4 regions of the Kitasatospora sp. NPDC094019 genome follow, and region 2 is predicted to be linked to each of the others. Evidence: riboswitches for the same ligand, from Rfam matches in the RefSeq annotation. Region 2 holds a riboswitch; each other region holds the start of a gene.
What was found. A riboswitch is a leader RNA that binds a small molecule or an ion and turns the genes downstream of it on or off. The one in region 2 is predicted to bind cobalamin.

Region 1 (7,670 bases), 510 kb from region 2:
TCGACGGGGCGGCGATCGCCGCCTCCAGTACCGCCGCGACCAGCAGTATCGGCATCGGCCTCGGTCTGATGGCCGGCGTCGTGGGCCTCCACCTGCCCGCGATCATGCTGCTGGCGTTCCTCCCCGTGCTGGCCATCGCCGGCGGCTACGGGCGGCTGAACCGCTCGGAGCCGGACGCCGGCAGCAGCTACCGCTGGGTCGGGCGCACGCTCAACCCCTGGCTCGGCTTCCTCACCGGCTGGGTGAACACCGTCGGCACCGTGGTGTTCATGGCCTACACCACCACGGTGACCGGTTCCTCGATCGTCCAGCTCCTCGACGAGGCGCACCTGCGCAGCGTCGCCGGGCTGCGGCTGGACGCCGACTCGACCGTGCAGTGCACCCTGATCGGCCTGGTCGTCCTGGTCGGCGCCGCGCTGGTCGCGGTTCGCGGGCTCGGCCTGGCGGCGCGGCTGCAGAAGGCGCTGCTGGTGTTCGAGTACGCGGTCCTGCTCGGCTTCTGCGGCTACGGGCTGTTCGCCGGCGACCAGCCGTTCTCGCTGGACTGGTTCAACCCGTTCACGATCCCGTCCTTCGACGCGGTGGCCCAGGGCATGGTGCTCGCGGTGTTCTGCTACTGGGGCTTCGAATCGGTGTTCAGCGTCGGAGAGGAGGTGCACGACCCCCGGGACGCCTCCCGGGCCGGCACCCTCGCCCTGGTCGTGATGCTGCTGCTGTTCCTGCTCGCCGGCACGGCTTTCCAGCGGGTCCTGCCGCTCGACGAACTGGCCGACAACGGCGCGCACGGCCTCACCTACTTCGGCGCCCGGCTCGCCGACCAGCCACTCGCCGCGCTGCCCCTGATCGCGCTGATGTTCTCCGCGGTCGCCTCGCTGCAGTCCTCGGTGATCCCCACCGCCCGCGGCCTGTTCGCGATGGGCCGCGACGGCGTGCTCGGCCCCGTCTGGACCAGGCTGCACCCCAAGCACCGCACGCCCGCGGTCGGCACCCTGCTGATCACCGGGGTCGCGGTCGCCCTGGCGCTGTGCTCGATCGTCATCCCGACCGTCAACGACCTCATCTCGGCGGCCGTCAACGCGATCGGCATCATCGTCGCCCTCTACTACGCGCTCACCGCGGTCGCGGCCGCCGTCCGGTTCCGCCACCTGCTGCGCACCGACCTGGTGGAGGGGCTGCGCGCGGTGGTCGGCCCGCTGCTCGGCGCGACGGTCCTGCTGGTCGTCGGTGGCTACCTCGCCTGGAGCTTCTACGACTCCACCGACCACTTCGAACTCTCCGCCGACAACGGCTGGTTCGAGCTCACGGTCGTGGTACTCATGATCGTCACCGGTCTGCCGGCGGCGGCCTGGGCGCGCTGGCGGCGGCGCTCGGCGTACTTCCTCGGCGAGGCCGCGGGGACGCCCGAGCACGGCTGAGGTGAGGGCGCCGAGGGTGTCCCGGAACGTCCGAGGGCGCCCCGGGGCACCCGAGGACGGCCGAGGACGCGGGCCGGGCGGACCCCCACCCGCCCGGCCCGCGCCTCGTCCCCCGCCGGGGGCACACCGCACAGGGGGCTCCCGGCAGCACACGGCGCTTCGCACCGCCCGCACCGCCCGCACTCCCGAACTCCGCACCGCCCGCACCACCCGTCCTTCGCACCACCCGTACCTCGCACACCCGCACCACCCGAGAACGGAGCACCACCCATGACCAAAGCCGATCTGGTCTTCACCCGCGGCCCCGTGCACACCGGCGACGCCGCCCGCACCCGGGCGACCGGCCTGGCCGTCACCGGCGGACGGATCACCGCCGTCGGCCACGACGAGGTCCGGGACCTGATCGGCCCGGGCACCGAGGTCGTCGACCTCACCGGCAAGCTGCTGCTGCCCGGCTTCCAGGACGCCCACATCCACGCCGTCGGCGGCGGCACCGAACTGGCCACCTGCGACCTCACCGGCACCGTCGGCGTCGCCGACTACCTGGAGCGCATCCGCGCCTACGCCGACGCGAACCCCGACCAGGAGTGGATCACCGGCAGCGGCTGGTCGATGGAGAGCTTCGAGGGCGGCCTGCCGACCCGGCAGCTGCTCGACTCCGTCGTCCCCGACCGCCCGGTCCACCTCACCAACCGTGACCACCACGGCGCCTGGGCCAACACCCGCGCCCTGGAACTCGCCGGTGTCGACCGCGACACCCCCGACCCGGCCGACGGCCGGATCGAGCGCGAGGCCGACGGCACCCCCAGCGGCGTCCTCCAGGAGGGCGCCAGCGCCCTGGTGGCCCGGCTGATCCCGCCGATCACCGCCGCCGACCGCCTCGACGGACTGCTGTGCGCCCAGCGCCTGCTCCACTCCCTCGGCATCACGGGCTGGCAGGACGCCCTGCTCGGCGAGTTCAACGGCATGTCCGACCCTTCCGACGCCTACCTCGCCGCGGCGCGCTCCGGTGCGCTGACCGCCCGGGTGAACGGCGCCCTCTGGTGGGAGCGCGAGCGGGGCGCCGAGCAGATCCCCGAGCTCGTCGAGCGCCGCACCGCCCTCGCCCACGGCCGGTTCCGGGCCGGCTCGGTCAAGATCATGCAGGACGGCATCGCGGAGAACTTCACCGCCGCGATGACCAGCCCCTACCTGGACGGCTGCGGCTGCGCCACCGCCAACTCCGGCCTCAGCTTCGTCGACCCCACCGCCCTGCGCGAGTACGTCACGGCCCTCGACGCACTCGACTTCCAGGTGCACTTCCACGCGCTCGGCGACCGGGCGGTGCGCGAGGCGCTGGACGCGGTCGAGGCGGCCCGCGCCGCCAACGGGTGGCGCGACACCCGCCACCACCTGGCCCACCTCCAGGTGGTCCACCCCGACGACGTGCCCCGCTTCGCCCGGCTCGGCGCCATCGCCAACATCCAGCCGCTGTGGGCGGCGCACGAGCCGCAGATGGACGAGCTGACCATCCCCTTCCTCGGCCCGGAGCGCGCCTCCTGGCAGTACCCGTTCGGCGCGCTCCAGCGGGCCGGGGCCACCCTGGCGGCCGGCAGCGACTGGCCGGTGAGCAGCCCGGACCCGCTGGCCGGCCTGCACGTCGCCGTCAACCGGCGCGAGCCCGACGCCGGGGACGACCGGGTCTTCCTGCCGGAGCAGCGGCTCGACCTGGCGTCCGCGATCGCCGCCTACACCGCGGGCACCGCCCATGTGAACGGGCACGACGACGCCGGGGTGCTCGCGCCCGGTCTGCTGGCCGACCTGGTCGTGCTGGACCGCGACATCCTCACCGGCCCGCCGGAGGAGATCGCGTCGGCCCGGGTGCTGCGCACCTACGTCGGGGGCGAGCTGGTCCACGCCATCGACTGACGTCGCGTCAACGTCCGTCCGGGCCCCGGGGCGCTGTCCCCCGGGGCCCGTCGCGTTCCCTGCGGAGACCGCCGCCGCGCCCGGGCGGTGAGGCGCTCTGGACTTACTAGGACGTCCAACTATATGGTCGGAACAGGTCCGCGGTGTCAGGGAAGCCGGTGTGAGTCCGGCACGGTCCCGCCACTGTGACCGGGGAGTTCGTCCTCGCAGGAGTTCGGCCACTGGCAGCCAGCCGGGAAGGCCCGGGGGCGCGCGTCGATCCGGGAGTCAGGATACCGGCCGCGGATGGTCCGTGTTTTCCACGAGGATGGAGACGACACGCATGAATCCGGGCTGCTCCCGTTCCACCGCCCCCGGCTGTGCCGTGCCGACGAACCCCGGGGCGCACCCGCGCTGACGGTTCGTCCGCCGCCGCCGTCCCTGCCGCCGGGCGCACCACCGTGCTCCCGCGCACCGGCGCGGCCTCCACTCCTCCTCTCCCCATCCTGACGAGAGAAGGAACCGATGGTCCCCGAGTCCACCACCCCCGACCCGATCGTGCCCCACCCGGCCGTTCCCGAGCTGACCCACTTCATCGGCGGCAAGCGCACCGCCGGGACCTCCGGCCGCTTCGGCGACGTCCACGACCCCAACACCGGCCGGGTCCAGGCCCGGGTGCCGCTGGCGAGCCGCGCCGAGGTCGAGGCCGTGATCGCCGACGCGGCCCAGGCCCAGCCCGCGTGGGCGGCCTGGAACCCGCAGCGCCGGGCCCGGGTGCTGCTGCGCTTCCTCCAGCTCGTCGAGCAGGAGCGCGACACGCTCGCCCGGCTGCTCTCCGCCGAGCACGGCAAGACCGTCGCCGACGCCCACGGCGACCTCCAGCGCGGCCTGGAGGTGGTGGAGTTCGCGGCCGGTATCCCGCACCTGCTCAAGGGCGAGTTCACCGACAACGCCGGCACCGGCATCGACGTGTACTCGATGCGCCAGCCGCTCGGCGTGGTCGCCGGCATCACCCCGTTCAACTTCCCGGCGATGATCCCGCTCTGGAAGGCCGCGCCCGCGCTGGCCTGCGGCAACGCCTTCGTCCTCAAGCCGTCCGAGCGTGACCCCTCGGTGCCGCTGCGGCTCGCCGAACTGTTCCTGGAGGCCGGACTGCCGCCCGGCGTGCTGAACGTGGTGAACGGCGGCAAGGAGGCCGTCGACACCCTGCTGGAGGACCCCCGGGTGCAGGCGGTCGGCTTCGTCGGTTCCACCCCGATCGCCCAGTACGTCTACGCGACCGCGGCCGCCCACGGCAAGCGGGCCCAGTGCTTCGGCGGCGCCAAGAACCACATGATCGTGATGCCCGACGCGGACCTCGACCAGGCGGCCGACGCGCTGGTCGGCGCCGGCTACGGCTCCGCGGGCGAGCGCTGCATGGCGATCTCGGTGGCCGTCCCGGTCGGCGAGGAGACCGCCGACGCGCTGGTGGCCAAGCTGGTCGAGCGGATCGGCGCGCTGAAGGTCGGCCGCTCGGACGACCCGGCGGCGGACTTCGGCCCGTTGGTCGGCCGGGACGCGCTGGAGCGGGTCCGCGGCTACCTGGACCTCGGCGTCGAGGAGGGGGCCGAACTCGTCGTCGACGGCCGCGACTTCCGGCTGGAGGGCCACGAGGAGGGCTTCTTCCTCGGCCCCTCGCTGTTCGACCGGGTGACGCCGGAGATGCGGATCCACCGGGAGGAGATCTTCGGCCCGGTGCTGAGCGTGGTCCGCGCCGCCGACTACGAGGAGGCCCTGCGCCTGCCCAGCGAGCACGAGTTCGGCAACGGCGTGGCCATCTACACCCGCGACGGCGACACCGCCCGCGACTTCACCCGCCGCGTCAACACCGGCATGGTCGGTGTCAACGTGCCGATCCCGGTGCCGATCGCGTACCACACCTTCGGCGGCTGGAAGCGCTCCGGCTTCGGCGACCTCAACCAGCACGGCCCGGACTCGATCCGCTTCTACACCCGCACCCGCACGGTGACCTCGCGCTGGCCCTCCGGGGTCAAGGAGGGCGCCAGCTTCACCATGCCGACGATGGGATGAGCGCCGTGCACGATCTCACCGACGACCAGCGCGCGATCGCGGAGACCACCAGGGCCTTCGCCGACGAGCACCTCGCCCCGCACGCGGTGGAGTGGGACCTCGCCAAGCACTTCCCGGTCGACGTGCTGCGCAAGGCCGGAGACCTCGGCCTGGCCGGCGTCTACGTCCGGGAGGAGTCCGGCGGCTCCGGCCTCACCCGCCGCGACGGCGCGGTGGCCTTCGAGGCCCTCGCCACCGGCTGCCCGTCCATCGCCGCCTACCTCTCCATCCACAACATGGTCGCCTGGATGATCGACCGCCACGGCGACGACGCCCAGCGCGCCCGCTGGCTGCCGCGCCTGTGCACCGCCGAACACCTGGGCGGTTACTGCCTGACCGAACCCGGCGCCGGCTCCGACGCCGCCGCCCTCACCACCCGGGCCGTCCGCGACGGCGGCCACTGGGTGCTCGACGGCGTCAAGCAGTTCATCTCCGGTGCCGGCAGCGCCCAGGTCTACCTGGTCATGGCGCGCACCGGCGGCCCCGGGCCGAAGGGCGTCTCGGCCTTCCTGGTCGACCGGGACGACCCGGGACTCTCCTTCGGCGCCAACGAGCGCAAGATGGGCTGGAACGCCCAGCCGACCCGGCAGGTGGTCCTGGACGGCGTGCGGGTGCCCGCCGACCGGCTGCTCGGCGCCGAGGGCGAGGGCTTCCGGATCGCCATGAACGGGCTCAACGGCGGCCGGCTCGGCATCGCCGCCTGCTCCCTCGGCGGCGCCCAGAGCGCGCTGGAGCGCACCGTGGCCCACCTGGCCGAACGCGAGGCTTTCGGCGCCCGGCTGCTGCACGCCCAGGCGCTGCAGTTCCGCCTGGCCGACATGGCCACCGAACTGGAGGCCGCCCGCGCCCTGTTGTGGCGGGCCGCGGACTCCCTGGACCGGGGCGACGCCCGCGCCCCGCAGCTGTGCGCGATGGCCAAGCGGCACGCCACCGACACCGGCTTCGAGGTGGCCAACCAGGCGCTCCAACTGCACGGCGGCTACGGCTACCTGGCCGAGTACGGCATCGAGAAGATCGTCCGCGACCTGCGGGTGCACCAGATCCTGGAAGGGACCAACGAGATCATGCGCGTCATCGTGGCCCGCGGCCTGACCGGGGCCGCCTGATGGCCGGGACCGACATCGAGGAGGTCCTGGTCCAGCGCGAGGGCCGGGCCGGGCTGATCGTCCTCAACCGTCCCGCGGCCCTGAACGCCCTCACCCACGGGATGGTCCGGCGGATCTCCGCCGCGCTGGACGCGTGGGAGGCGGACCCGCGGGTCACGACCGTCGTCGTCACCGGCGCCGGCGACCGGGCCTTCTGCGCCGGCGGCGACATCGTCGCCATCCACCGCGCCGCGACCGGCGGCGACCCGCGCGAGGTCGAGGAGTTCTGGCGGGACGAGTACCGCCTCAACGCCAGGATCGCCCGCTACCCCAAGCCCTACGTCGCCGTGATGGACGGCATCGTGATGGGCGGCGGGGTCGGCGTGTCCGCCCACGGCAGCGTCCGGATCGTCACCGAACGCACCAGGATCGCCATGCCCGAGGCGGGCATCGGCTTCGTCCCCGACGTCGGCGGCACCTATCTGCTCGCCCTGGCACCCGGCGAACTGGGCACCCACCTGGCCCTGACCGCCGGCTCCGCCGGTGCGGGGGACGCGCTGCTCTGCGGCCTCGCCGACCACTTCGTGCCGTCCGCGCGACTGCCCGCCCTGCTCGACGACCTCGCCGACTCGACCGTCCACGACGCGCTCGCCCGGCACGTCGGGCCGCCGCCGTCCGGTGGCCGGCTGGAGCGGCAGCGGGAGTGGATCGACGGCTGCTACGCGGCCGACACCGTCGAGGAGATCCTCGAACGGCTCGGCGCGAGCGGCGAACCGGAGGCGAAGGAGGCGGCCGACCGGATCACCGCCAACGCGCCGACGGCCGTCAAGGCGACCCTCGCCGCGCTGCGCCGGGCCCGCGCCCTGGGCCCGCTCGAAGCGGTGCTCGACCAGGAGTACCGGAGCTCCTGCGCGGCCCTGGCCACCCCGGACCTGGCCGAGGGCATCCGGGCCCAGGTCATCGACAAGGACCGCACCCCGCACTGGAGTCCGGCCACGCTGGACGCCGTCGACCCCGCCGCCGTGGCCCGCTGGTTCGCCCCACTGGGCGAGCGGGAACTCGGCCTCGCCGACCTCACCCCCCTGGAGCGCTGGTGACCCACCGGATCGGATTCGTCGGACTCGGAAACATGGGCGGCCCGATGGCCGCCAACCTGGTCGTGGCCGGTCACACC
Region 2 (7,670 bases):
CGGCACCGTCTTCGGGCTCCTCGCCCTCGGCGGCGCCAAGACCCAGGGCGGCACCAAGCGCGTCCCGCAGGCGCTGCTCGACGCCTCCGCCACGGCCGTGCGCGCCAACCAGCACACCGACGGCGGCTGGAACTACAGCAAGGCCGCCGGTGACCCGACCGAACTCGGCAAGGGCAGCGACATCGACATGACCGGCGCGGCGATGGCCTCGCTGTGTGTCGGCGGCGTCCCCAACACCGACCCGGCGGTCGTGGCCGCCAAGAACTTCCTCAAGGGCAAGCTGCTGTCCTCCGGCGCGTTCAACGCCATGTGGGGCGCCAACACCGACTCCAACGGCTGGGCCGTCTCCGGCCTCAACGCCTGCGGCATCAACCCCCAGGGCACCGACTTCACCAGCGGCACCGGCAAGACCCCGGTCGACTTCCTGATCGCCCAGCAGTTCAAGCCCGGTGGCGGGTTCAAGTACCTGCCCACCGACACCAGCCCCTCCTCCTACGCCTCCGTCGACGGCCTGCGGGCCGTCGCGGGCGCGGGCTTCACCGCCACCCCGCCGGCGCCCACCGCGGCCGGGGAACCGGCGTGGGCCGCCACCACCGCCTTCACCGCCGGCACCGCCGCCCGCCTCGCCCTCGTCGTCGACAACGGCACCGCCACGCCCAAGGTCTGCGCCGTCACCCTCACCCCGACCGGCAGCACCGTCACCCTGGGCGACGTCCTCGACGCCGCCGCCACCGCCACGCCGAGCGGCTGCGTCACCTCCGTCACCCCGGCCACCGGCACCGGTACCGTCACCGCGATCAACGGCACCGCCAACAGCGGCCCGTCCACCTGGAAGGTCAGCCTGGACGGCGGCACCGCCACCGCCGCCGCCCGCGCCACCACGGTCAACGTGGGCGACACCGTCTCGCTGCGCTACGGCAGCTGATCCGGGACGCACCACGGGCCGAGGGTCCCCGGGTACCGGCTACCGGCTACCGGCTACCGGCTACCGGCTACCGGCTACCGGCTACCGGGGACCCTCGGCCAACCGCTCGTTCCGCCGGGGTGGCGGGAACACGCGGCAGCGAGGACCATCACCGTGCGGCCCGGCCGCACCGGCGAACACACACAGGGGGACGGATCCACATGAGGGCTTCCAACTGGGCGGCGGCGTGCTACGTCGCCCTGGTCACGGTGTCGGCCGCGCTGGGCGGGGCGACCGAGAACGGCCGCTTCTACCTCGCGGCCGTCGTCCTGACCCTGCCGATCGGTCTGCTCGCCCTGGTGGCGGTCTACGTCGTCCGGGGGCTGCTGACCGGCGTGGGCGGCCTGTTCGCCACCACGCGACTGCCCGACAGTTCCGACCCCGCCTGGCTGACGGACGCGGGGATCGCGGCCAACACGGCGCTCTTCGCGGCCGCGGCGGTCGCCACCGTCCTCGTGGCCCGCCGCCTCTCCGCCCGCCGCCGGACCCACCGGACCGCCTGAACCAGGCCGAACGCGGTCTCAACCAGTGGGCAGAATGGTGGAACGGGCTGCCCGGGGCGACGGTCTGCGTCTACGCTGGCCCCTGTAGCTGGTTCGTCCTGCCCGCCAGGCAGGACGTCGTAAGAGGGAACCCGGTGACGCCATTCGACTGGCCAGTCCGGGACTGCCCCGCAGCGGTGAGCGGGAACGACCGCCGTCATACGCACTGGGTCCGAGCCGGACCCGGGAAGCGACGGCCAGTAGGTACCCGTCCTCGACGAGGACGGGTGTGCCCGCGAGTCCGAAGACCTGCCCGCTGCCCGCCCCCGGAGGATCCGCGGGCGGCTGTCCGATGACCTCGAGGGCGGGTCGGCGACCACAGCAGGCGGTTCAGGCACGCCCGTCCACGGCGGCCGCCGTCCGGCTCGTCGTCCCTTCGCGCCCTCGTCCCGTCACCGGGCACTTGAGGAGCAAGACTCGCGAAGGAGAGTCCCTTGACCACGAAGTCCGCAGCCGCGGCCACCCGGGCCACCGTCCACGGCTACCCCCGCCAGGGCCGCAACCGGGAGCTCAAGAAGGCCATCGAGGGCTACTGGAAGGGCGCGGTCACCGCGCAGGCGCTGCTGGCCACGGCCGCCGACCTGCGCCGCGGGAACTGGCAGCAGCTCGCCGACTCCGGCATCGAGGAGGTCCCGACCGGGGACTTCTCGCTGTACGACCACGTGCTCGACACCACCGTCGCCGTCGGCGCGATCCCCCTGCGCCACCGGGCCGCCGTCGACGCCGACCCGCTCGACGGCTACTTCGCCATGGCGCGCGGCACCCAGGACGTCGCGCCCCTGGAGATGACCAAGTGGTTCGACACCAACTACCACTACCTGGTGCCCGAGCTCGGCCCCGACACGGTCTTCACCGCCGACTCCGCCAAGGCCGTCGGCGAACTCACCGAGGCGCTCGCGCTCGGCCACGACGCCCGCCCGGTGCTGGTCGGTCCGGTCACCTACCTGCTGCTCGCCAAGCCCGCCCCGGGCGTGGCCGCCGACTTCGAGCCGATCACCCTGCTCGACCGACTGCTGCCCGTCTACGCGGAACTGCTCGCCGCGCTCAAGGCTGCCGGCGCGCGGTGGGTCCAGCTGGACGAGCCCGCCCTGGTCCAGGACCGCACGCCGGCCGAACTGAACACCGCCGCCCGCGCCTACCGCGAGCTCGGGGCCCTCACCGACCGGCCCAAGCTGCTGGTCGCGAGCTACTTCGACCGTCTCGGCGAAGCCCTGCCGATCCTCGCCAAGGCTCCCGTCGAGGGCCTGGCGCTGGACTTCACCGGCCCCGCCGCCGCCAACCTCGACGACCTCGCCGCCGTGGGCGGTCTGCCGGGCAAGCGCCTGGTCGCGGGCGTCGTCGACGGCCGCAACATCTGGATCAACAACCTGGAGAGGTCCCTCGCCACCCTGGCGACCCTGCTCGGCCTCGCCGACCGCGTCGACGTCGCACCCTCCAGCTCCCTCCTGCACGTACCGATCGACGCCACCACCGAACGCGACATCGACCCGCAGATCGCCCGCTGGCTCGCCTTCGCCAAGCAGAAGGCCGCCGAGACCGCCCTGCTCGCCCGGGGACTGCGCGAAGGCACCGGCGCGATCACCGCCGACCTCGCCGCCAACCGTGCCGATCTCGCCTCCCGCGCCACGTCGCCGATCACCCGCGCCCCGGCCGTCCGCGACCGGGTCGCCGCCGTCACCGGCGCCGACGCCCGGCGCGCCCAGCCCTACCCGGTGCGGGCCGAGGCCCAGCGCGCCCGCCTCGGCCTGCCGCTGCTGCCCACCACCACGATCGGTTCCTTCCCGCAGACCACCGAACTGCGCGTCGCCCGGGCCGATCTGACCGCCGGTCGGATCGACTCCGCCGCGTACCGGGAGCGGATGGAGGCCGAGGTCCGCGAGGTGATCGCCTACCAGGAGAAGGCCGGCCTGGACGTCCTGGTCCACGGCGAGCCCGAGCGCAACGACATGGTCCAGTACTTCGCCGAACAGCTCACCGGCTACCTCGCCACCCGGCACGGCTGGGTGCAGTCCTACGGCACCCGTTACGTCCGCCCGCCGGTCCTCGCCGGCGACATCTCCCGTCCCCACCCGATGACCGTCGACTGGTTCCGCTACGCCCAGGACCTGACGGACCGCCCGGTCAAGGGCATGCTCACCGGTCCGGTCACGATGCTCGCCTGGTCCTTCGTCCGCGACGACCAGCCGCTCGGCGACACCGCCCGCCAGGTCGCCCTCGCCCTGCGCGACGAGGTCACCGACCTGGAGGCCGCCGGCGCCGCCGTCGTCCAGGTCGACGAACCCGCCCTTCGCGAAACCCTCCCGCTGCGCGCCGCCGACCGCCCCGCCTACCTGGACTGGGCCACCGAGTCCTTCCGCCTCGCCACCTCGGGCGTGCGCGCCGACACCCAGATCCACACCCACATGTGCTACGCCGAGTTCGGCGCCATCATGACCGCGATCGACGAACTCGACGCCGACGTCATCTCCCTGGAAGCCACCCGCTCCCACATGGAGGTCGCCGGCGAACTCGCCGCCGCCGGCTACCCCCGCGAGGTCGGACCCGGCGTCTGGGACATCCACTCCCCCCGCGTCCCCAGCACCGACGAGGCCGTGGAACTGCTCCGGGCCGGCCTCGCGGCGATCCCGGCCGAACGGCTCTGGGTCAACCCCGACTGCGGCCTCAAGACCCGCGGCTGGACCGAGACCCGCGCCTCCCTCGACAGCCTGGTCGGCGCCGCCCGCCGCCTGCGCGAGGAACTCGCCGGCTGACCCGTCGGCACGAACTCGGGGGGCGGGCGCGGCGGCGGTGCCGCGCCCGCCCAGGCGGCGCCACTGCCGCCCGGGCGGCAGTGGCGTTCAGACGGCCACGGAGGACAGGCCCAGGTTCTGGTAGATCTCCGTCGTGACCGTGGAGAAGTTCATGGTCATGAAATGCAGCCCCGGCGCACCCTCGGAAAGCAGCCGGCCGCACATGGCGGTGGCGTGCTCGATTCCGGCGGAGCGGACCGCCGCCGGGTCGCCCTGAAGGCGGAACATGCGCTCGGAGAAGTCCGACGGAATGACCGCGGTGCTGAGACTCGGAATGCGCTGGAGCGACCGGATCGTGGTCACCGGCATGATTTCCGGGATCACCGGCATATCGCATCCGACGCTCTGGAGACGGTCACGGAATCTGAGGTAGCTGTCCGCTTCGAAGAACATCTGGGTGATCGCATAATCCGCGCCGGCCCGCCATTTGGCAAGGAAATGGCGGATCTCCGAGTCCCAGTCCGGCGATCTCGGGTGCATTTCCGGGAAGGCCGCCACGCCGACGCAGAAGTCCCCGGACTCCTTGATCAGCCGCACCAGGTCCGCCGCGTACTCGACACCGTCCGGGTGACGGGCCCACGGACCGAGCGGGTCGCCGGGCGGGTCGCCACGCAGCGCCAGGATGTTGCGAACTCCCTGGTCGGCGTAGTGTCCGAGGATGTTCCTGAGTTCGGCGACGCTGTGGTCGACGGCCGTCAGGTGGGCCGTGGGAGTGAGGGTCGTCTCCTGGGCGATGCGGCCGGTGACCTTCACCGTCCGCTCCCGGGTCGACCCGCCGGCGCCGTAGGTCACCGAGACGAAGGTCGGGGAGAGCGCCTCCAGACGGCGGATCGCATTCCACAGTCCGGCTTCCGCCGCGGTACTGCGCGGTGGCATGAACTCGAACGAATAGGAACGCTTCCCGGTGGCGAGGAGATCGCGCACGGATGCCGCCCGGTCGTTACGGGTGGAGGGGGTTCCGAGTGTCATGCCGAGAGGCTATACGGAATCCGGGACAGGGCACTGCTGGCGTCCGTAGAGTGATACGGGCTTGTTCGGAAAGACATCCTTCGATGTCCGGATCCAAGGCTCGCGCAGTGGATCCGCAGCGGCTCCGGACGTTGCACAATAGAGGCATGGAAAGACAGGCGAACACTCTTCCCGGCCTTCCCGTCCGGGGCCGGTGCGCGGTGATGGGAATTCTCAACGTCACGCCCGACTCGTTCTCGGACGGCGGCAGCTGGCTGGATCCGGGCCGGGCCGTGGCGCACGGGCTCGCGCTCGCCGCCCAGGGTGCCGACATGGTGGACGTGGGCGGGGAGTCGACCCGCCCGGGCGCCCGCCGGGTGCCGGTCCAGGAGGAGCTCGCCCGGGTCCTCCCGGTGGTGCGGGGCCTCGCCCGCGAGGGTGTCCTGGTGAGCATCGACACGATGCGGGCCGAGGTGGCGGAGGCGGCGCTGGACGCCGGCGCCCGGATCGTCAACGACGTCAGCGGAGGCCGGGCCGACGACCGGATGGCGAAGACCGTCGCCCGGTCCGGCCTGCCGTTCGTCGTCATGCACTGGCGGGGGCAGTCCCGGGCGATGGACGCGCTGGCCGGCTACCGGGACGTCGTGGCCGACGTGACCGCGGAGGTGGAACGCCAGCTGGACGCCGTGGTCTCGGCCGGGGTCGACCCGGCCCAGGTGATCGTCGACCCCGGCCTCGGCTTCGCCAAGAGCCGCGACGACGACTGGGCGCTGCTCGCCGCCCTGGACGCCTGGCACGCGCTGGGACGACCGCTCCTGGTGGGACCGTCACGCAAACGCTTCCTCGGCGAACTCCTCGCGGACCCGGCGACCGGCGAGCCCCGCCCGGCCCGGGAGCGGGACGACGCGACCACGGCGACCGCCGTCCTGGCCGCCGCCCGAGGCGCCTGGGCGGTGCGCGTCCACGAAGTGAGGTCCGCCGCGGACGCCGTGCGGGTCGAGGCGGCCGTGCGCGCCCACCGCCCGGTGGCCGACCGGTGGGCGCCGTACCGCGGCGGGTAGGGGTCGGCCATGGCCCGCCGCGCCGCCGATGGCCCCTCACCTGCGGATTCCTCGCAGGGAAGCGGCGGTTCCTGCGAATTCGGCGAACCGGCCGCGGTGGTACGTTCGCAGCGTCCGGACAGGAGAGGAACGGTGGGCGCCATGGCACGTCCGACCGGGCGGAAGATCTACGCCCACGCCAAGCTGCGCCGGCTCCGCCGCGAGCACGGGATGAACCAGGTCGAGCTGGCCCGCGAGCTCGGCATCTCGACCAGCTACCTCAACCAGATCGAACACAGCCAGCGGCCGCTCACCGCCGTCGTGCTGCTGCGGATCTCGGAGGTGTTCGGGATCGACCCCGAGTTCTTCTCGGAGGCCGAGGAGGAACGTCTCGGCACCGACCTGCGCACCGCGCTCGCCGACGAGATCTGCGGCGGCGCCGTCCCGGCCGAGGAGATCGCGGAGGTGAGCCGCGACCACCCCGAGGTCGCCCGCGCGCTGATCGCGCTGCACCGGGGTTACCGGGCGGCGGCCGCGCGCATCGCGGATCTCGGCGGGACCGGGGAGCCCGGGGCCGCGGAGGGCATTCGGCCGGCCGAACCCCATGACGAGGTCCGGGACTTCTTCTACGCCCACCACAACCACATCGCCACCCTGGACGAGGTGGCCGAGCGGACCGCCGCCGCGCTCGCGACCGGCGCCGCCGGAAACAGCAGCGGACACGGTGCAGGACGAGGTGCCGGACACACGGCAGGACACACCGCCGCCGCCCTGACCGCCCGGCTCGCCGAGCGGCACGGCGTACGGGTGGTGGAGGCCGATCCCCGGCGGGCCGCCGACCTGCGGCGCCACGACCCCGGGACCGCCACGCTCCACCTCTCGCCCTGGCTGACCGACGGCCGACGCGCCTTCCAACTCGCCACCCAGCTCGCACTGCTGGAGCACCGACCGCTGCTCGACACGCTCGTGGCCGCGGCCGGGCCCGACCTCACCTCGCCCCAGGCCGCCGACCTGGCGCGGATCGGCCTGGCCAACTACTTCGCCGGCGCGCTGCTCATGCCCTACACCACCTTTCACGCGGCCGCCGAGGAACTCCGGTACGACATCGACCTGTTGCAGACCCGGTTCGGCGTCGGCTTCGAGACCGTCTGCCACCGGCTGAGCACACTCCAGCGTCCGGGCCACCAGGGCGTCCCGTTCTCCTTCCTGCGCGCCGACCGGGCCGGCAACATCTCCAAGCGCCAGTCGGCCACCGACTTCCACTTCTCCCGCCTCGGCGGCACCTGCCCGCTCTGGACCGTCTACGAGGCGTTCTCCTCGCCCGGCCGGATCCTCACCCAGGTCGCCGAAATGCCGGACGGGAAACGCTACTTCTGGATCGCCCGGA
Region 3 (7,670 bases), on a different contig from region 2:
TGCGGCCTCCAGCAGCTCGGCCACCGCCCGGTCGGCGGGGCGGGCGGCCAGCCAGGCCCGGTACTCGGCCCGGGCCGGGCCGGGCGAGTAGTCGGCGCAGGCGCTGAGCAGTTCCATCGCGCTCTGCTCGATGTGGCCGGCGGCGGTCTGCGCGACGGTGCAGATCTCCTCCAGCTTGGCCCGCACCGCCCAGTGCCCGAGCGGGGAGAGCTCGGCCGCGTTGTCCTCGCGGACCAGGGCGCCGACGGCGGCCAGACCGTCGAGCATCCAGTCCAGGACGGCGGCGACGTCGGCGGGCGAGGCCGGGGTGTCGATCTGCGGTTCGCGGCAGGTGCCGCGGACGGCGGAGACGGCGGAGGCCGCGTGCGGGACGGGCGAGAGGCCGAAGGCGCCCTCGCCGCCGCCGACCCGGCGCTCGTCCAGGCCGCGCCGGAGCAGCTCCAGCAGCTCGATGTCGGCGACCGGGCCGTCCACCAGGTGCAGGAACGAGAGCAGTTGGGGTGCCTGGTCGACGGCCTGTCCGGCGAGGACGGCGAACACGCCGCGCAGGGCGGCGGGCGGCACCGGGGCGAGCAGGGTCCAGGCGTCGAACAGGGTCGACCAGCCGCGGATCACCGCCTCGTCGTCGTGCTCCCAGGCGTGCAGGCGCCAGCCGGGGACGGCGCCGCCGTCCCGGGGCTCGACCAGGCCGACCAGCAGGGCCTGGCCCCACGCCTTGGCGGCGGCGCCCACCGTCATGGCGAGGGCGCGGCCGGCGGCGCGGGCGTCGTCGGGGAGCAGTTCGCCGCGCTTGTCGACCTCGTCGAGGTCGCCGGCCCAGCGGGCGATCCGGACGGCGTCGACCAGCATCCGGCGGGCCAGCGGGGCCAGCTCGGCGGGAGCGGGGAAGCCCTCCGGTACGGGGACCCGGCCGCGGCCGGGGGCGGGGGCGGGGCCTCGTCGGCGGGGTACGCCCTGGCTCCCCGGCCTCGCGCCGGCGGGGCGGTGGGCCGTTCCGGGGAGACGGGTCACCGTCGCACCGGAACCGATCGTCGGCGGGAGCGGGGCATCACGGTCGCGCGGATTCCGAGACGTCACGTCGAGCAGTCTTCCCCTTGTACCGGCCTTCTGTCACATCCGGTTGTCCGGGCGGGGCGGGGCGGGGGTGCGGGAGGATCGACAAGATCGGGCAACAGAGCCCAAACCGACTGGCTTGATCTTTGTGGCGGGTGCATGCCAGGTCGGACGGGTGGGCGGGGCCGGTGGTCCGGGCGGGGTCCCGGTCGGCCCGCGCGCCGACCGCCGCCCGTCGGCCGCTCCCCCGGCTCCCCGGCCCCGCGCGCCCCGGACGGGGCCGGGGGCGGGCGGGGCCGGGCGGCGGGACCGGGGGCGGGACCCCGGGGCCGGGCGGCCGGGGAACGGCGGCTCAGCAGAAGGGCGTGAGCCAGCGGCGCAGGGTCTCGGCGTAGCGGTCGGGGTCGGTGTTCCACAGCGCGGCGTGGTCACCGCCGGGGAACGCCTGGAGGTTCACCAGCGACGGACGGCGCGCGGCCAGCCGCTCCGCGGCCCGGAACGGCGCCACCGGGTCGTCGGGTCCGTGCAGCACCAGGGTGGGCACCCGCAGGTCGGTACCGTCGGCGAGGCGGGCGAAGTCGGCCAGATCCACGCCGGTGCGGCCCTCGGCCGCCAGCGCGCCGAGTTCGGCGGCCGCGCCCCGGTACCCGGCCCTGGCCGCGTCCCGGCGGGCGGTGGCCGGCCAGTCCAGCACCGGGGAGTCCAGGACCAGGCTGCTGATCGAGGAGGCGAAGTCGGAGCGCGCGGCGGCCTGCAGCGCCATCGTGGCGCCGAGGGACCAGCCGTAGAGGATCACCCGGCCCGCGCCGCCGTCCAGGGCGAGCCGGATCGCCGCCTCGACGTCCCGCCACTCCGTCTCGCCGAAGTGGCCCAGGCCGTCCGGGGAGACCGGCGCGCCCGCGTCGCCCCGGTAGCTGACCGCCAGCGCGGGCAGGCCGAGCCGGTGCAGCACCGGGAGGGCGGGCAGGACCTGGCTCCGGTCGGCGTCCGGGCCGTGCACCAGGATCACCCAGGTACCGCGCTTGCCGTCGAGCCACCAGGCGGGCAGCGCGCCGAGCTCGCCCTCGACGGCGGTCTCGCCGAAGGTCAGACCGAGCGCCTCGGCCGGGTCGCCGAGGTACACCCGGGGGGTGAAGCGGACCTCGGTGCCGGGGGCGAGGGTGCCCCGGTCGGCCCGGGTCAGCCGGCGGGTGACGCCCCGTTCGTCGCGGTGCAGGACCTCCTCGACGACGGCGTGCCCGTCCTCCCCCCACTCGACCGCCCAGCGGCCGGGGCGCTCGCTCGCCGCGCTCCGGGTGAAGGTGATCCGCCCGGCGCCCAGGCTCTGCACCACCACCGGACCGGTCCGCTCCCGGGCGGCCCCGGCCGGGCGGACCATCCGCTCCGAGGCCCGGCGGCCGATGACCAGGACGGCGGCCCCGGTACCGACCGCGGCGGCGGCCACGGTGGCCGCGATTCCCCAACGCATACTCGCTCCCCGCTGCTCGGTTCTGGGCCTACCGGTGTCCGGACCCACGTCACCGCCCAGTCCACCGGCCGGAGCCCGGCCGGGCCAGCAGGACACGGCCGTACGGGTTGCCACGTGAGGAAGGTCGCACCGGACCGTCGGAACGAGAGTGCCAGAACCGACGGGGGATCACACGGGGATCGCGGGCTCCCGTCCGGCGAGCAGGGCCCAGAAACGCTCGACCGGCGGGACCTCGGCGGCGGACGGCCCGCCCGGGCCCCCGGCCGGCCCCCAGCCGCCGGACCCCCAGTGGGCGGGCACCTGCCGCTCGTCCTGGAGCACCGGCAGGACGGCGTCGAGGTCCGCCCGGTCCACCGGCACGATCCGGCCGATCGCGCCGGCCTGCGGCTGCCAGCGACCGTCGACGCAGCGCCGCAGCCGCCGCTCCAGCTCCGCGCCGCGGCCGGTCGCCGCGACCAGCTCCCGGAGCGTCAGGCCCAGTACGTGCGCGAGCGCGGCGGTCGGGCCCGCGTCGCCGTCCCAGCGCCCGGTGGCCTCGGCCCGCCGGTACTCCCCGGCCGGGACGCCGATCCGGCGGGCCGCGCCGTCCGGGGTCAGCTCGCGGGCGAGCCGGAAGTCCCGCAGGCTCTCCGGGCGGACGCCCATCAGCTGCTCGGGCGGGCACCAGAGCGCCCGGGCCAGGGCGAGGAACTCCTCCTCGCCGGGCGGCGGCCCGCCGTGCTCCCAGCCGATCACGTGGGCCGGCAGCAGCCGGACGCCGTGCGCGGCCATCCCCTCGGCGACCTGCTCCGGGGTCAGGCCGAGGGCGGCGCGGTGGGCGCGGGCGGCGGCGGGCGAGAACGGCACCGGGGGCGGCGGGGCGGAGGGGGCGGACCGGACCGGACGCGGGAAGAGGTGGGGGCGCTGGGGTCGCATGGGTCCCGACGGTAGGCGCGGCGCCGGGTGGCGCCCCAGCCGACGAACGCACGAAGCGGGGCGGGCGCGCCGCCCGGCGGCGGTGGAGGATCGCACAGCGGGGCGCGGTCCGGCGGCGGGCGGCCTCGGAGGTAGCGACGGGGAACGGCGGGCCGCCGGGCGTCGGGAGCGTCCGGCGCCGCGGCCCCGGAGGGGGTCGGCGGGAGGGCACCGGCGTGTGACCAACCCCTCCGCGACCTCGGTTGACTCCCCCTTCGGGCCCGTGATGGGATCCTTCAGCCATTACGGAGGCAAGCAGAGGAAGCCGGTGCGAGTCCGGCGCGGTCCCGCCACTGTCACCGGGGAGCACGACCGGAGTTCAGCCACGGAGGGCCGTCAGCGGCCGCCGGAAGGCCCGGAAGCGCGTCCGACCCGGGAGCCAGGAGACTCTCGCCCCCGGTACGTCGATCCAGGGCGCGGACCCTGAGTGAGGACACGCACGCGATGCAGGCTGCCCCGCCGGGCCGGGACCTCTCCCCGGCCCCGACCCCGACCCCACCGCAGGCCGCGCCGCGCACCTCGTCACGCGCCTCGTCGCGCACCTCGTCGTGCGCCCGCTGACCCGGGCCGCCGCGTTCGGCGCGGGCGCCGTCGCCGGGTACCTGGCCGACGCCCGGTTCGGCGATCCGCGCCGCGGCCACCCGGTGGCCGGCTTCGGCAGCGCGGCCGGCCGGGCCGAACGGCTGCTGTGGCGCGACGACCGCGCCGCCGGCACCGTCTTCACCGCGCTCTGCGTGGGCACCGTCGCGGCCGGGGCGGTGGCCGCCGACCGGCTGCTGGGCCGCCACCCGCTCGGCCGGGCCGCCCTCGCCGCCGCCGCGACCTGGACGGTGCTCGGCGGCACCTCGCTGACCCGGGAGGCCCGCACCGTCGGCCGCGCGCTGACGGCCGGTGACCTGACGGCGGCCCGGGAGCGGCTGCCGCACCTGTGCGGGCGCGACCCGAGCGCCCTGGACGAGCGGCAGCTGGCCCGCGCGGTGGTCGAGTCGGTGGCCGAGAACACCGCCGACGCCGTGGTCAACGCCCTGGTCTGGGGCGCACTGGCCGGCACCCCGGGGCTGCTGGCGTTCCGCGCCGTGAACACCCTGGACGCGATGGTCGGCCACCGTTCCCCGCGCTACGCCCGGTTCGGCTGGGCCTCGGCCCGGCTGGACGACGTGGCGGGCTGGCCGGGCGCCCGGCTGACCGCGCTGCTGACGGTGGCCGCCGCGCCCGAACCGCGCACCGCCTGGCGGGTCTGGCGGCGGGACGGCTCCGCGCACCCCAGCCCCAACGCCGGCCAGGCCGAGTCGGCCTTCGCCGGCGCGGTCGGCGTCCGGCTCGGCGGGACGCTCCGGTACGGCGAGCGCACCGAGCACCGGCCGGTCCTCGGCGAGGGCCTGCGGCCGGTCGGGGTGGACGACATCGAGCGGGCCTGCGTGCTGTCGCGGCGGGTGGGCGCGCTGGCCCTGGGTACGACCGTCGCCGGGCACCTGCTGCTGCGGGCGGCGCTGAACAGGAAGCGGAGGTACCGGGCATGAGCAAGGCACTGCTGGTCGCCGGGACGACCTCGGACGCCGGCAAGAGCGTGGTCACGGCGGGCATCTGCCGCTGGCTGGCGCGCCAGGGCGTCGCGGTCGCGCCGTTCAAGGCGCAGAACATGTCGCTGAACTCCTTCGTCACCGCCGACGGCGCCGAGATCGGCCGCGCCCAGGCGATGCAGGCGCAGGCCGCCCGGGTCGAGCCGGAGGCGGCGATGAACCCGGTGCTGCTCAAGCCCGGCGGGGACGGCCGCAGCCAGGTGGTGCTGCTGGGCCGCCCGGTCGCCGAGGTCGGCGCGCTGGACTACCGCGAGCGCAAGCCGCTGCTGCTGGAGCGGGCCCTGGAGTGCCTGGCGGACCTGCGCGGCCGGTTCGACGTGGTGGTCTGCGAGGGCGCCGGCTCGCCCGCCGAGATCAACCTGCGGGACCGGGACATCGCCAACATGGGCCTGGCCACCGCGGCCGGCCTGCCGGTCGTCGTGGTCGGGGACATCGACCGCGGCGGCGTGTTCGCGGCGATGTACGGGACGCTGGCGCTGCTGTCGGCGGAGGACCAGCGGCACGTGGCCGGCTGGTTCGTCAACAAGTTCCGCGGCGACGCCCGGCTGCTGGCCCCCGGGCTGGAGATGCTGCGGGAGCTGACCGGGCGTCCGGTGCTCGGCACCCTGCCGATGCTGCCGGACCTGTGGCTGGACGCCGAGGACTCGCTCGACCTGTCCACCGTCGTCGACCGGACCGCCGCGCGCGGCCCGCTGGGCGCCGAGGTGCTGCGGGTCGCGGTGCTCCGCTTCCCCCGGCTGTCCAACTTCACCGACCTGGACGCGCTCGCCCAGGAGCCCGGCGTGCTGGTCCGCTGGGCCACCCGGCCGGAGGAGCTGGCCGACGCCGACCTGGTGGTGCTGCCCGGCACCCGGGCCACCGTCGCCGACCTCGGCTGGCTGCGCGAGCGCGGCTTCGAACCGGTGCTGAGGGCCCGGGCGGCGGCCGGACTGCCGCTCCTGGGCGTCTGCGGCGGCTACCAGATGCTGGCCCGCACGATCGTGGACGAGGTCGAGTCGAAGGCGGGTGCGGTGGACGGCCTCGGGCTGCTGCCGACCCACGTCCGGTTCGGCCCGGAGAAGGTGCTCGGACGGCCCGTCGGCGAGGCGTTCGGGGAACGGGTCGAGGGCTACGAGATCCACCACGGCATCGTCGCCGTGGAGGGCGGCGAACCGTTCCTGGACGGGTGCCGGGCGGGTTCCGTCCTCGGCACCACCTGGCACGGCGCGCTGGAGAACGACGGCTTCCGGCGCGCGCTGCTGCGCGAGGTCGCGGCGGCGGCCGGCCGGGCGTTCGTCCCCGCGCCGGACGTCTCCTTCGCCGACGCGCGGGAGGCCCGGCTCGACCGGCTGGGCGAGCTGATCGAGGAACACGCCGACACCGACGCGCTGTGGAAGCTGATCGAGGGCGGGGTGCCGGCGGCCGGATCGCTGCCGTTCCTTCCGCCCGGAGCCCCTGGGGAGCATGCATGAGTGACGTCCGATACCCGTTCACCGCGATCGTCGGCATGGCCGACCTGCGGCTCGGCCTGCTGCTGAACGCGGTCTCCCCGGCGGTCGGCGGGGTGCTGGTGCGCGGCGAGAAGGGCACCGCCAAGTCGACCATGGTGCGCGCGCTGGCCGGGCTGCTGCCCTCCATCGCGACCGTCGACGGCTGCCGCTTCGCCTGCGACCCGGCCGCCCCGGACCCGCAGTGCCCGGACGGCGCGCACGGCGGCGCCCCGGCGTCCGAGCGCCCGGCCGAGCTGGTCGAGCTGCCGGTCGGCGTCTCCGAGGACCGGATCGTCGGCTCGCTCGACCTCGAACGCGCGCTGTCCGAGGGCGTCAAGGCGTACGAGCCGGGGCTGCTGGCCCGGGCGCACCGCGGCGTGCTCTACATCGACGAGGTCAACCTGCTCCAGGACCACGTGGTGGACCTGCTGCTGGACGCCGCCGCGATGGGCCGCTCGTACGTGGAGCGCGAGGGCGTGTCGGTGCGGCACGCGGCGCGGTTCCTGCTGGTCGGCACGATGAACCCGGAGGAGGGCGAGCTGCGGCCGCAGTTGCTCGACCGGTTCGGCCTGACCGTGGAGATCGCCGCCACCCGGGAACCGGTGGAGCGCGCCGAGGTGGTCCGCCGCCGGCTCTCCTACGACGCCGACCCGGCCGCCTTCGCCGACCGCTTCGCCACCGACGAGCGGGCGCTCGCCGACCGGATCACCGCCGCCCGCGAGCTGCTGCCGCGGGTGGAACTGACCGACGCGGCCCTGCGGCAGATCACCGCCGTCTGCGCGGCGTTCGAGGTGGACGGGCTGCGCGCGGACATCGTGATGGCCCGGGCCGCCGTCGCCCTGGCCGCCTGGGCGGGCCGCACCGAGGTGCTGGCCGAGGACGTCCGCAAGGCCGCCCAGCTCGCGCTGCCGCACCGGCGGCGGCGCAACCCCTTCGACGCCCCCGGGCTGGACGAGGACCAGCTGGACCAGGTGCTGGAGGAGCACGCCGAGCCCGAGCCCGAGCAGCCGCTGCCGCCGCAGGAGCCCGAGGAGGACCCGGACCCGGAGGGCGGCCCCGACGGCCCCGAGGGTGACGGCCCGCAGGACGGCGGTCCCGACGGCGGCGGTGGCGGCGCGCCCGAGCCGTCCGGCCAGGACGGCCCCG
Region 4 (7,670 bases), on a different contig from region 2:
GCCGTGTACGACTTCTACCGCGACCGCCTGGGCCGCGACGGGATCGACGGCAAGGCCGGACCGATCACCTCCGTCGTCAACGTCACCAGCTTCGGCGAGCCCCTGGACAACGCCTACTGGGACGGCCAGAAGATGATCTACGGGGGCGCGAGCGGCAAGTACCGCCCGTTCTCCGTCGCGCGCGACGTGGCGGGTCACGAGATGACCCACGGCGTCGTCAAGTACACCGCGGAGCTGGTCGGCCTCGGCCAGTCCGGCGCCCTCGACGAGGCCCTCGCCGACTACTTCGGCAACGCCATCGAGGTGACCAGCCGGAACATCCCGATGACCGACCCCAGGGCCGCGCTGCTCGGCGAGGACCTCTGTCGCACCGGCACCCCCGAGGCGTGCGCCGGCCGCCGCATGGACGACCGCCGTACCACCGTGGCCGACTACGTCGGGGCGCCGGCCGGGGTCGACAACGGCGGCGTCCACCTCAACTCCACCGTCTTCTCGGGCGCGTTGTGGGACATCCGGCGCACCCTCGACCCGCTTCTCGCCGACCGCCTGGTCTACCGCGCCCTCGCCGAGTACCTCACTCCGCTGGACGACTTCGTGGACGCCCGCAACGCGGTCCTCGCCGCGGGCCGTGCGCTCGGTCTCGACCGCGCCCGACTCCGCACCGTGGCCGGGGCGTTCGACGCCCACGGGATCAAGGACGGCTGGCAGCGCCGGATCGGCGTGGACAGTCGGCCGCTGCTGCGCGAACTCTCCACCGAGAGCATGGCACCGGACGTCGCGGCCGGCCGCTGGGTGGCGGCCACCGCAGGCAAGGGGGCCAGGGGAAGCATGGCCGTGTACGCGGGTGCCGTCGGCGGCTCCGCCGAGCCCACCCGGCTCAGCCCGGAGGACGGCCGCTCGCACGGCTGGCCCGCGACCGACGGCACGACCGCCACCTGGGTGGCGATGGGCGCGGGGGCCGACGGCAGCTGGGGCATGGAGGTCCTGGCCCGGCCGCTCGCCGGCGGCCCGGTGCGCAGCGTCCACCGCGGCGTGAACCAGTACCTCCGCGACGTCAAGGTCTCCGGCGGCGACATCGCCTTCCTGATGACGGACCAGGCGACCGGCCGCGGCGGGCCCGCGATCTCCCGCGACGGCGCCCCGGCGGTGCCGATCGCGCTGCCGGAGGGCCACGGCGCCGCCGGTCTCGCCTTCCAGAACGGCCTGCTCGCCTGGACCGAGAGCTGGCAGGCCGGTGAGCGGACGGTGAGCGCGCCGACCGTCTACTCGCTCGCCGCCGGCAAGGTGGTCGCCCAGTACGTGGTGGACGACCCGAACACCACCTCCGGGACCGACGTCTCCGGTACCCGCCTCGTCGGCGGGCGACTGCTGTGGGTCGAGACACCGTTCGACCCGGCGAAGGGCAGCGTGATCCGCTCCGGCGCGCTGGACGGCTCCGGCGTGACCGATCTCCTGCCCGCCGGCCCTCGGCCCGGCACCGGCACCGGCGCCGAGCCGCGCCGGATCGCGGGCTTCACCGCCTCCGACCGGGCGGTCACCTTCGCCGACGCCGCTCGCCGGGTGACGGGTGGCACCAAGAACGCCGACCTGCCCAAGGTCTGGCAGTTCCCGCTCACCGGTGGCACCCCCGAGCGGATGTCCTGCAACCGGGGCGGTCAGTACTCCCCGGTGGCCGACCGTGGCACCCGGGTGGTCTGGCTGGACGCCACGGCGGGCCGCACCGATCTGGTCGTGCGCGAGCGCGCGGCCGGCACCTGCTGACCGGAGGCGGCTGCCCCGAGGTCCGATCCAGGGCTTCCGACCCCGAAGGCCCGGACCTCGTCCGCCCCGGTCTCCCGCCCGGCCGCCGCATCCCCGCGGCGGCCGGGCGGGTCCCTGTCGTCACCGGGCCTCCGCTCCCGGTCCGCCGCTCCTGGTCCCGGTCGCCGGCCCGGGGCGCCCATCGGCGCCCCGGTGACCGGGCCCTGTCGTCCCCGCGCTGTCGTCCCCGTCCTTGCCGTCCCCGTCCTGGTGACCGCGCTCCGGCGGCCGTGCTCGGGAGGCCGTGCTCGGGAGGCCGTGCTTCGATGACCGTGCTCGGGAGACCGCGCACCCGCACCGTCGGCGGCTCGATCCCGCACCGGCCTTGACCCTCTCTCGGCCGAGCCGACATCATGAGCCGTCATGTTCTGACTCCGCCGTCGGGGGAAGTCCGGTCCAATTCCGGCGCTGACCCGCAACGGTAGGCCGCCGACGGCAGTCGGCGGCGAGCCCGAGTACCCGTCGGCGGAGGTGTGTGTCCCCTCCTCCCGTCGTGGTCTGCGGCCAGGGGCTCCCGGAGCCGTCGGGCAGTTTGCCCCGCACGGTCGCCGGTGGCCGCCCGTGCGTCCAGGCCCGGAAAGGCCCCGCATGCCCGCCTCCGCGCTCCGCCACCGCCCGCTCCGCCTGCTCGCGATATCCGCACTGGCCCTGACCGCCGCCCTTCCGGCCACTGCCGCCCATGCCGCCACCGCCGCGGCCCCCGTGGCCTCCACCACCGGTGCCACCGGCACCTACCGCCCGGACGCCGCCGCAGCGGGCTGGCTGGCCCGTCAACTCGTCGACGGCGACCACTTCGAGTCGGTCTTCGACGGCACCGCCTACCCCGACCAGGGCCTCACCATCGACGCCGTGCTCGCCTTCGCCGCCGCCGGCAGCGCCGACCAGGCGGCCGCCCGCGCCACCGCCTGGCTCGCCCGGCCCGACATCCTCGGCGGCTACCTGGGCGACGGCACCACCGAGGCGTACGCCGGTGCCACCGCCAAGCTGCTGCTGGCCGCCGAGGTGCGCGGCGCCGCCCCGGCAGCCTTCGGCGGCGTCGACCTGCCCGCCCGGCTGCGATCCCTGCTGACGCCGAGCGGCCGCTTCTCCGACCGCTCCCAGTGGGGCGACTACAGCAACGCCTTCGGCCAGTCCCTGGCCCTGATCGCCCTTCAGCGCACCCCCGGCGGGGCCCCGGCCTCCGCCGTCGACTTCCTGGCCGCCGCCCAGTGCGCCGACGGCGGCTTCCCGGTCGCCTTCGGCCAGGCGACCTGCACCGCCGACACCGACGCCACCGCACTCGCGGCCCAGGCCCTCGCCGCCACCGGCCGCAGCGCCAAGGCCAGGGCGGGCCTGGACTGGCTGACCGCCCACCAGAACACCGACGGCGGGTTCGCCGCGGCCGGTGCCACCACCTCCAACGCCAACAGCACCGGCCTGGCCACCTCCGCCCTGCTGCCCGGCGGCCGGCTCGTCAGCGGCCTCAAGGGCTGGAGCAGCCTGGTCAAGCTCCAGCAGGGCTGCTCCGCCGACCCCGCCGTGCGCGGCGCCGTCGCCTACGACGCGAGCGGCTTCAACCCCGCCAACGCCACCCGGGCCACCGCCCAGGCCGTGCTCGGCCTCTCCGGCCAGGGCCTCGCCGGCCTCAGCGCCCACGGCGCCCGCCCGTCCGCCCCCACCCTGGCCTGCCCGGCCCCGGCCGCACGCCCCTGACGGTCGCCCGCCCGAGACCGCGCACCGCCGCCCGCCGCACCAGAGGAGCACCTCCATGACCACCTCCACGAACACCTCCCCTCGCCCCACCCGCCGTACCCTCGGCGCCTTCGCCGCCGCCGCGGCCCTCACCGCCGGTCTGCTCGGCGTCTCCACCGCGACCGCCCCGCCCGCCCGGGCCGCCGCCTGCACCGGCACCTCCGGTGTCACCGTGGTCGTCGACTTCACCGCCCTCGGCGGCGGCATCGAGACCGGCTGCGCCCCGGGCGACCCGGCCAGCGGCCTCGCCGCGATCACCGGCGCCGGCTTCTCCTACTCCTTCCACCCGCGCTTCCCGGGCTTCGTCTGCAAGATCAACGCACTGCCGACGACCTGCACCAACCCCACCGGCACCGCCTACTGGTCGTACTGGCACGCCCCGCACGGCGGCCCGTGGACCTACAGCAGCCTCGGCGCCGGCTCCTACAACCCGGCCCCGGGCGAGGTCGAGGGCTGGTCCTTCGGCGCCGGTGCCCAGCCGGGCATCACCGCTCCCTGACCGCGGACCCGCTCGACGCGTTCTCCGTGCGGGCGCCCGGCCGACCCACAGGCCGGGTGCCCGCACGGCGTCCGTCGGACGGATCACGCCCTGGCGGCCCGGCCCGGGCGTGCCCTACGTGCCGGGCGTCCTCGGGGCCTCCAACTCCACGTGGTGGACGGTGAAGCCGCCCCGCAGCACCGGGGCGAACGGGGCCGGGGCCATGCAGGTGCCGACCACCGGCTGATAGGGCTTCTGGTCGGCGTCCAGGTCGAGGTTGACCACGCCCCAGGAGAAGCCGAGCCGGGCGCCGTCGCGGCCGCTGCCCTGGTAGACGCTCAGACCGATCCGCTCCTTGGAGCCCCCGGCGCCCGAGCTGATGACGGCGGTCAGGGTGGCGACCGGACCTCCGGTGCTCAGGCAGTCCACCTCGGCCTCGGCGCTGTAGACCGTCCCTGAGGCCGCGTCACGGTGCGAGTAGCGGACCGTGCCCACGGCGTCGGTGGGCAGTCCGTTGGGCGAGTTGGTCCCCGGGAGGGGGCGGGAGTACGGCTTCGCCCGGGCGTCGACGGTGAACCGGATCTCGTCCTCCGGGGAGAAGGCGTACCAGATCCGGGCGCTGCCGCTGACGGTCGCGGGCCGCGCGGACCGGTCGCCCCGCCCCTCGGGCGCGGAGCCCCCGGACAGGGCGTCCGCGGAGGCCGGCGCGATGCCGGTGAGCGCCGCGAGCGCCAGCCCGGCGGCAGCGGCGGCCCTGGCCGTCCGGACAGTGGCACGGTTGCGGGTACGGATGCGGAACATGGTGGATCTCCCTCCCCGGCGGCCCGGTCGGCCGCCCTCTCGATGCCCCCAATCCTGGTCGCGGCACCCCCACCCGCACATGTGCAGATCGGCACATCTATCGGACCCGGCAGGGCATTCGACCCCTGCCGAACGGCAGGGGTCGGGGCAGAGGCGGATGCTCGATCAGCTCGTGCGTCGTCCCGTGCTGCGTGATTCCGTGCCGACCCGCCGGCGGGCCGGCTGCCGGTGCCGCGGCTCCGAGGCCGGGCAGCAGCCCAGGGGCGGACGGTCGGTGGTGGGGGAGGGCCTGCCGTCGGGACCGCCGCGGTGGTCCCGACCGAGCGCCGTCGGGGCTGATCGGAGTGCTCGTGCTCGTACTCGGCCGAGCAGGCGGACTCTGCGGGGGTCTGCTGCGAACCGGCTCGGCCGGTTGGAAGCCGGACGTCGAAGCACGAGGTCAGCCGGTCGCGACCGGGACGCCGGTCGGGCGGCCGGCCAGGAGGGCGGCGATGTGGTCGGCGCAGCGGACGGCGGCCTCGGCCATGGCGCCGCGGGTCATGCCGGCGACGTGGGGTGTCAGTAGGGCGTTCGGGAGTCCGAACAGGGGTGAGGCGAACGCGGCGTGCTCGTGCTCGAAGGTGTCGACGGCGGCCGCCGCGAGCGGGTGCCCGGGGTCGCGCAGAGCGTCGGCCAGGGCCTGCTCGTCGACGATGCCGCCCCGGGCGGTGTTGAGCAGGATCGCGCCCGGCCGCAGCAGCGCCAGTTCGCGGTGGCCGATCAGGTCCCGGGTCCGCGCCGTGAGCGGCAGGTGGACGGACAGCACGTCGCTGGTCGTGAGCAGTTCGGCCAGCGAGTCCACGCGCCGGACGCCGTCCGCCTCGGCCGGGCGGCGGCCGAGGCCCCGCACCGTCATGCCGAGGGCGCGGGCGCGTCCGGCCAGGGCGTGGCCGATCCGGCCGGTGCCGAGGATGCCGAGGTTCAGTTCGGACAGCGCCCGGGCCGGTGCCGCCGGACTGCGCCAGTCGCCCCGGTGGGAAGCCGCGTTGTGGCCGACCAGGTCCCGGGTCAGGGCGAGCAGTTGGGCCAGGGCGAACTCGGCGACCGCCCCGGCGTTGGACCCGGGCGTGTGGGTGACCACGACTCCGTGGCGGGCGGCGGCGGTGAGGTCGACGTGATCGGTGCCGGCCCCGGCCCGGCCCACCACCCGCAGCCCTCGGGCGGCGGCGCCGGCACCGGCTGCGGAACCGGTCGCGGCGGCGAGGAAGGCGGCGCGCAACGGCACCCCGGCCCGGGACTTGACGGCCTGGTGTCCGCCGCCGCGAAGGGTCTCGGTGACCAGGGCGGCCTCGTCGAAGGGGTCGAAGTCGGTGAACTCCACCCGCCCGCCCCAGGCGGCCCGCGCGGCCGCCCGGTCGGTGACCCGCCGCAGGTTCAGGGTGACGGCCAGGCCGTGGCCGAGCAGCCGCTCCAGCTCCACGCCGAGGAGGTCCCCGGGTGCCGCGTCCAACAGCAGGATCCGATGCGGCTCCAACACGCCCCCCACGCTCCCGGCCGGGGCCGCGCGAGCGTGGCACGGCACGCGGCGGCCGACCGATGATCACCGGCACGGTCACGCTACAGCGGACCGGGACCGGGACTGGAGCCGGGGCACGCGTTGCGCTGTCGGCGTACGCCGCGTACGGGGCGTACGGGGCGTGGGGAAGGAGCCACCGGGCCGATGTCCGAGGGGTCGGAGCGCCGAGGCGCGAGGCGGCGGTGATGGACGGAGCGGGGCCGTCGGACCGGCAACGCCGGGTCCTGGCGGAGATCGCGGGTGATCCGGGGGTGGACCGCCGCCTGGACCGTGGGCTGCGGACCATGCGCCGCGTGCCGCCGACCCGTGTGACCCGTGTGACCCGTGGGACCCGTGCGGTCCGGGCGCTGGACTCCGCCTCCCGGTGCCGAGGCCGGTGCGGGACGGTCGGGCATCCCCGGTTGTCGGTGACTCCGGGCGCGCGTTGTTCGCCCCCGCGTCCGGCCCCGGGAGGGCGGACTGCGGAGCCGGAAGAGTAAACCTGGGCAAAACAGAGTGAATCGACCCGTGCCGGGTATCAGAACCAGTGGAGCGACCGAGCGGCATCGCGGGTCACTCCTGCGCCCTCACCGGGCGCCACCTGGACCGTTGCTTCTCGAAGAAGCCGGGCAGAAGGGAAGAGGGGCCGCAGTGCGCGGGCGACCACGCCCACCCCTCTCGCGGTCCGAGGCGTTCCCGCCGCCCAGGAGATTCGCCGTGTCCATGATGACATCGGCGGTCGGCCACCGGGCCGGTCCGCCGTCCGCTTCCTCCGACGTTCAGCCGCCCCTGCCCTGCGCCGACCAGCCTCCGGCCCTACCCGCGGACCTCCCCCCGCGTCCCACCGAGGCGCAGCTGCGCGCCATGGGCAAGACCGAGGCGCGCGAACTCAGCGACGCGCTCTTCGATCGGCTCGCCGGGCTCGCCCGCGAGACGCACGCCTACAGCTACGTGCGCGGCACCATCATCGAACTCAACATGCCGCTGGTGCGGTTCATCGCCGGGCGCTTCCGCTACCGCCAGGAAGACATGGACGACATCCTCCAGGTCGGCACCGTCGGCCTGATCAAGGCGGTCGACGGCTACGATCCGGGGCGGGGCGTCGAGTTCGTCACCTACGCCATCCCCACCATCGCCGGCGAGATCAAGCGCTTCTTCCGCGACACCTCCTGGCCGGTCCGGGTGCCACGCCGGATGCAGGAGTGCTACCTCGCGGTGGCGCGCGGCTCGGACCGGCTGGAGCAGGAACTCGGCCGGCTGCCGCACCCCCAGGAGATAGCCGAGGCGCTCGACCTCGATCCGGAGGAGGTCGTCGAGGGCCTGATC

Region 1: another riboswitch for cobalamin. It lies ahead of ACIQ9P_RS05415 (CoA-acylating methylmalonate-semialdehyde dehydrogenase); the one in region 2 lies ahead of metE (5-methyltetrahydropteroyltriglutamate--homocysteine S-methyltransferase).
Region 3: another riboswitch for cobalamin. It lies ahead of ACIQ9P_RS23890 (cobalamin biosynthesis protein); the one in region 2 lies ahead of metE (5-methyltetrahydropteroyltriglutamate--homocysteine S-methyltransferase).
Region 4: another riboswitch for cobalamin. It lies ahead of ACIQ9P_RS36060 (peptidase); the one in region 2 lies ahead of metE (5-methyltetrahydropteroyltriglutamate--homocysteine S-methyltransferase).

Annotation. Positions count from the first base shown of each region.
Region 1 is NZ_JBIWIF010000002.1:69,565-77,234, forward strand. It holds gene ACIQ9P_RS05405 (APC family permease) at 1-1,415, shown strand, start outside; gene ACIQ9P_RS05410 (amidohydrolase) at 1,686-3,323, shown strand; cobalamin riboswitch at 3,431-3,622, shown strand; gene ACIQ9P_RS05415 (CoA-acylating methylmalonate-semialdehyde dehydrogenase) at 3,828-5,372, shown strand; gene ACIQ9P_RS05420 (acyl-CoA dehydrogenase family protein) at 5,369-6,517, shown strand; gene ACIQ9P_RS05425 (enoyl-CoA hydratase/isomerase family protein) at 6,517-7,593, shown strand; gene mmsB (3-hydroxyisobutyrate dehydrogenase) at 7,590-7,670, shown strand, end outside.
Region 2 is NZ_JBIWIF010000002.1:580,503-588,172, reverse strand. It holds gene ACIQ9P_RS07630 (hypothetical protein) at 1-925, shown strand, start outside; gene ACIQ9P_RS07625 (hypothetical protein) at 1,126-1,467, shown strand; cobalamin riboswitch at 1,540-1,778, shown strand; gene metE (5-methyltetrahydropteroyltriglutamate--homocysteine S-methyltransferase) at 1,941-4,256, shown strand; gene metF (methylenetetrahydrofolate reductase [NAD(P)H]) at 4,344-5,264, opposite strand; gene folP (dihydropteroate synthase) at 5,468-6,304, shown strand; gene ACIQ9P_RS07605 (short-chain fatty acyl-CoA regulator family protein) at 6,446-7,670, shown strand, end outside.
Region 3 is NZ_JBIWIF010000010.1:283,326-290,995, reverse strand. It holds gene ACIQ9P_RS23905 (hypothetical protein) at 1-1,011, opposite strand, end outside; gene ACIQ9P_RS23900 (alpha/beta hydrolase family protein) at 1,406-2,521, opposite strand; gene ACIQ9P_RS23895 (helix-turn-helix domain-containing protein) at 2,690-3,436, opposite strand; cobalamin riboswitch at 3,686-3,885, shown strand; gene ACIQ9P_RS23890 (cobalamin biosynthesis protein) at 4,024-4,995, shown strand; gene ACIQ9P_RS23885 (cobyric acid synthase) at 4,992-6,506, shown strand; gene ACIQ9P_RS23880 (putative cobaltochelatase) at 6,503-7,670, shown strand, end outside.
Region 4 is NZ_JBIWIF010000026.1:83,022-90,691, reverse strand. It holds gene ACIQ9P_RS36065 (M4 family metallopeptidase) at 1-1,761, shown strand, start outside; cobalamin riboswitch at 2,143-2,282, shown strand; gene ACIQ9P_RS36060 (peptidase) at 2,389-3,492, shown strand; gene ACIQ9P_RS36055 (flagellar hook-length control protein FliK) at 3,548-4,030, shown strand; gene ACIQ9P_RS36050 (hypothetical protein) at 4,145-4,810, opposite strand; gene ACIQ9P_RS36045 (NAD(P)-dependent oxidoreductase) at 5,250-6,326, opposite strand; gene ACIQ9P_RS36040 (SigB/SigF/SigG family RNA polymerase sigma factor) at 7,068-7,670, shown strand, end outside.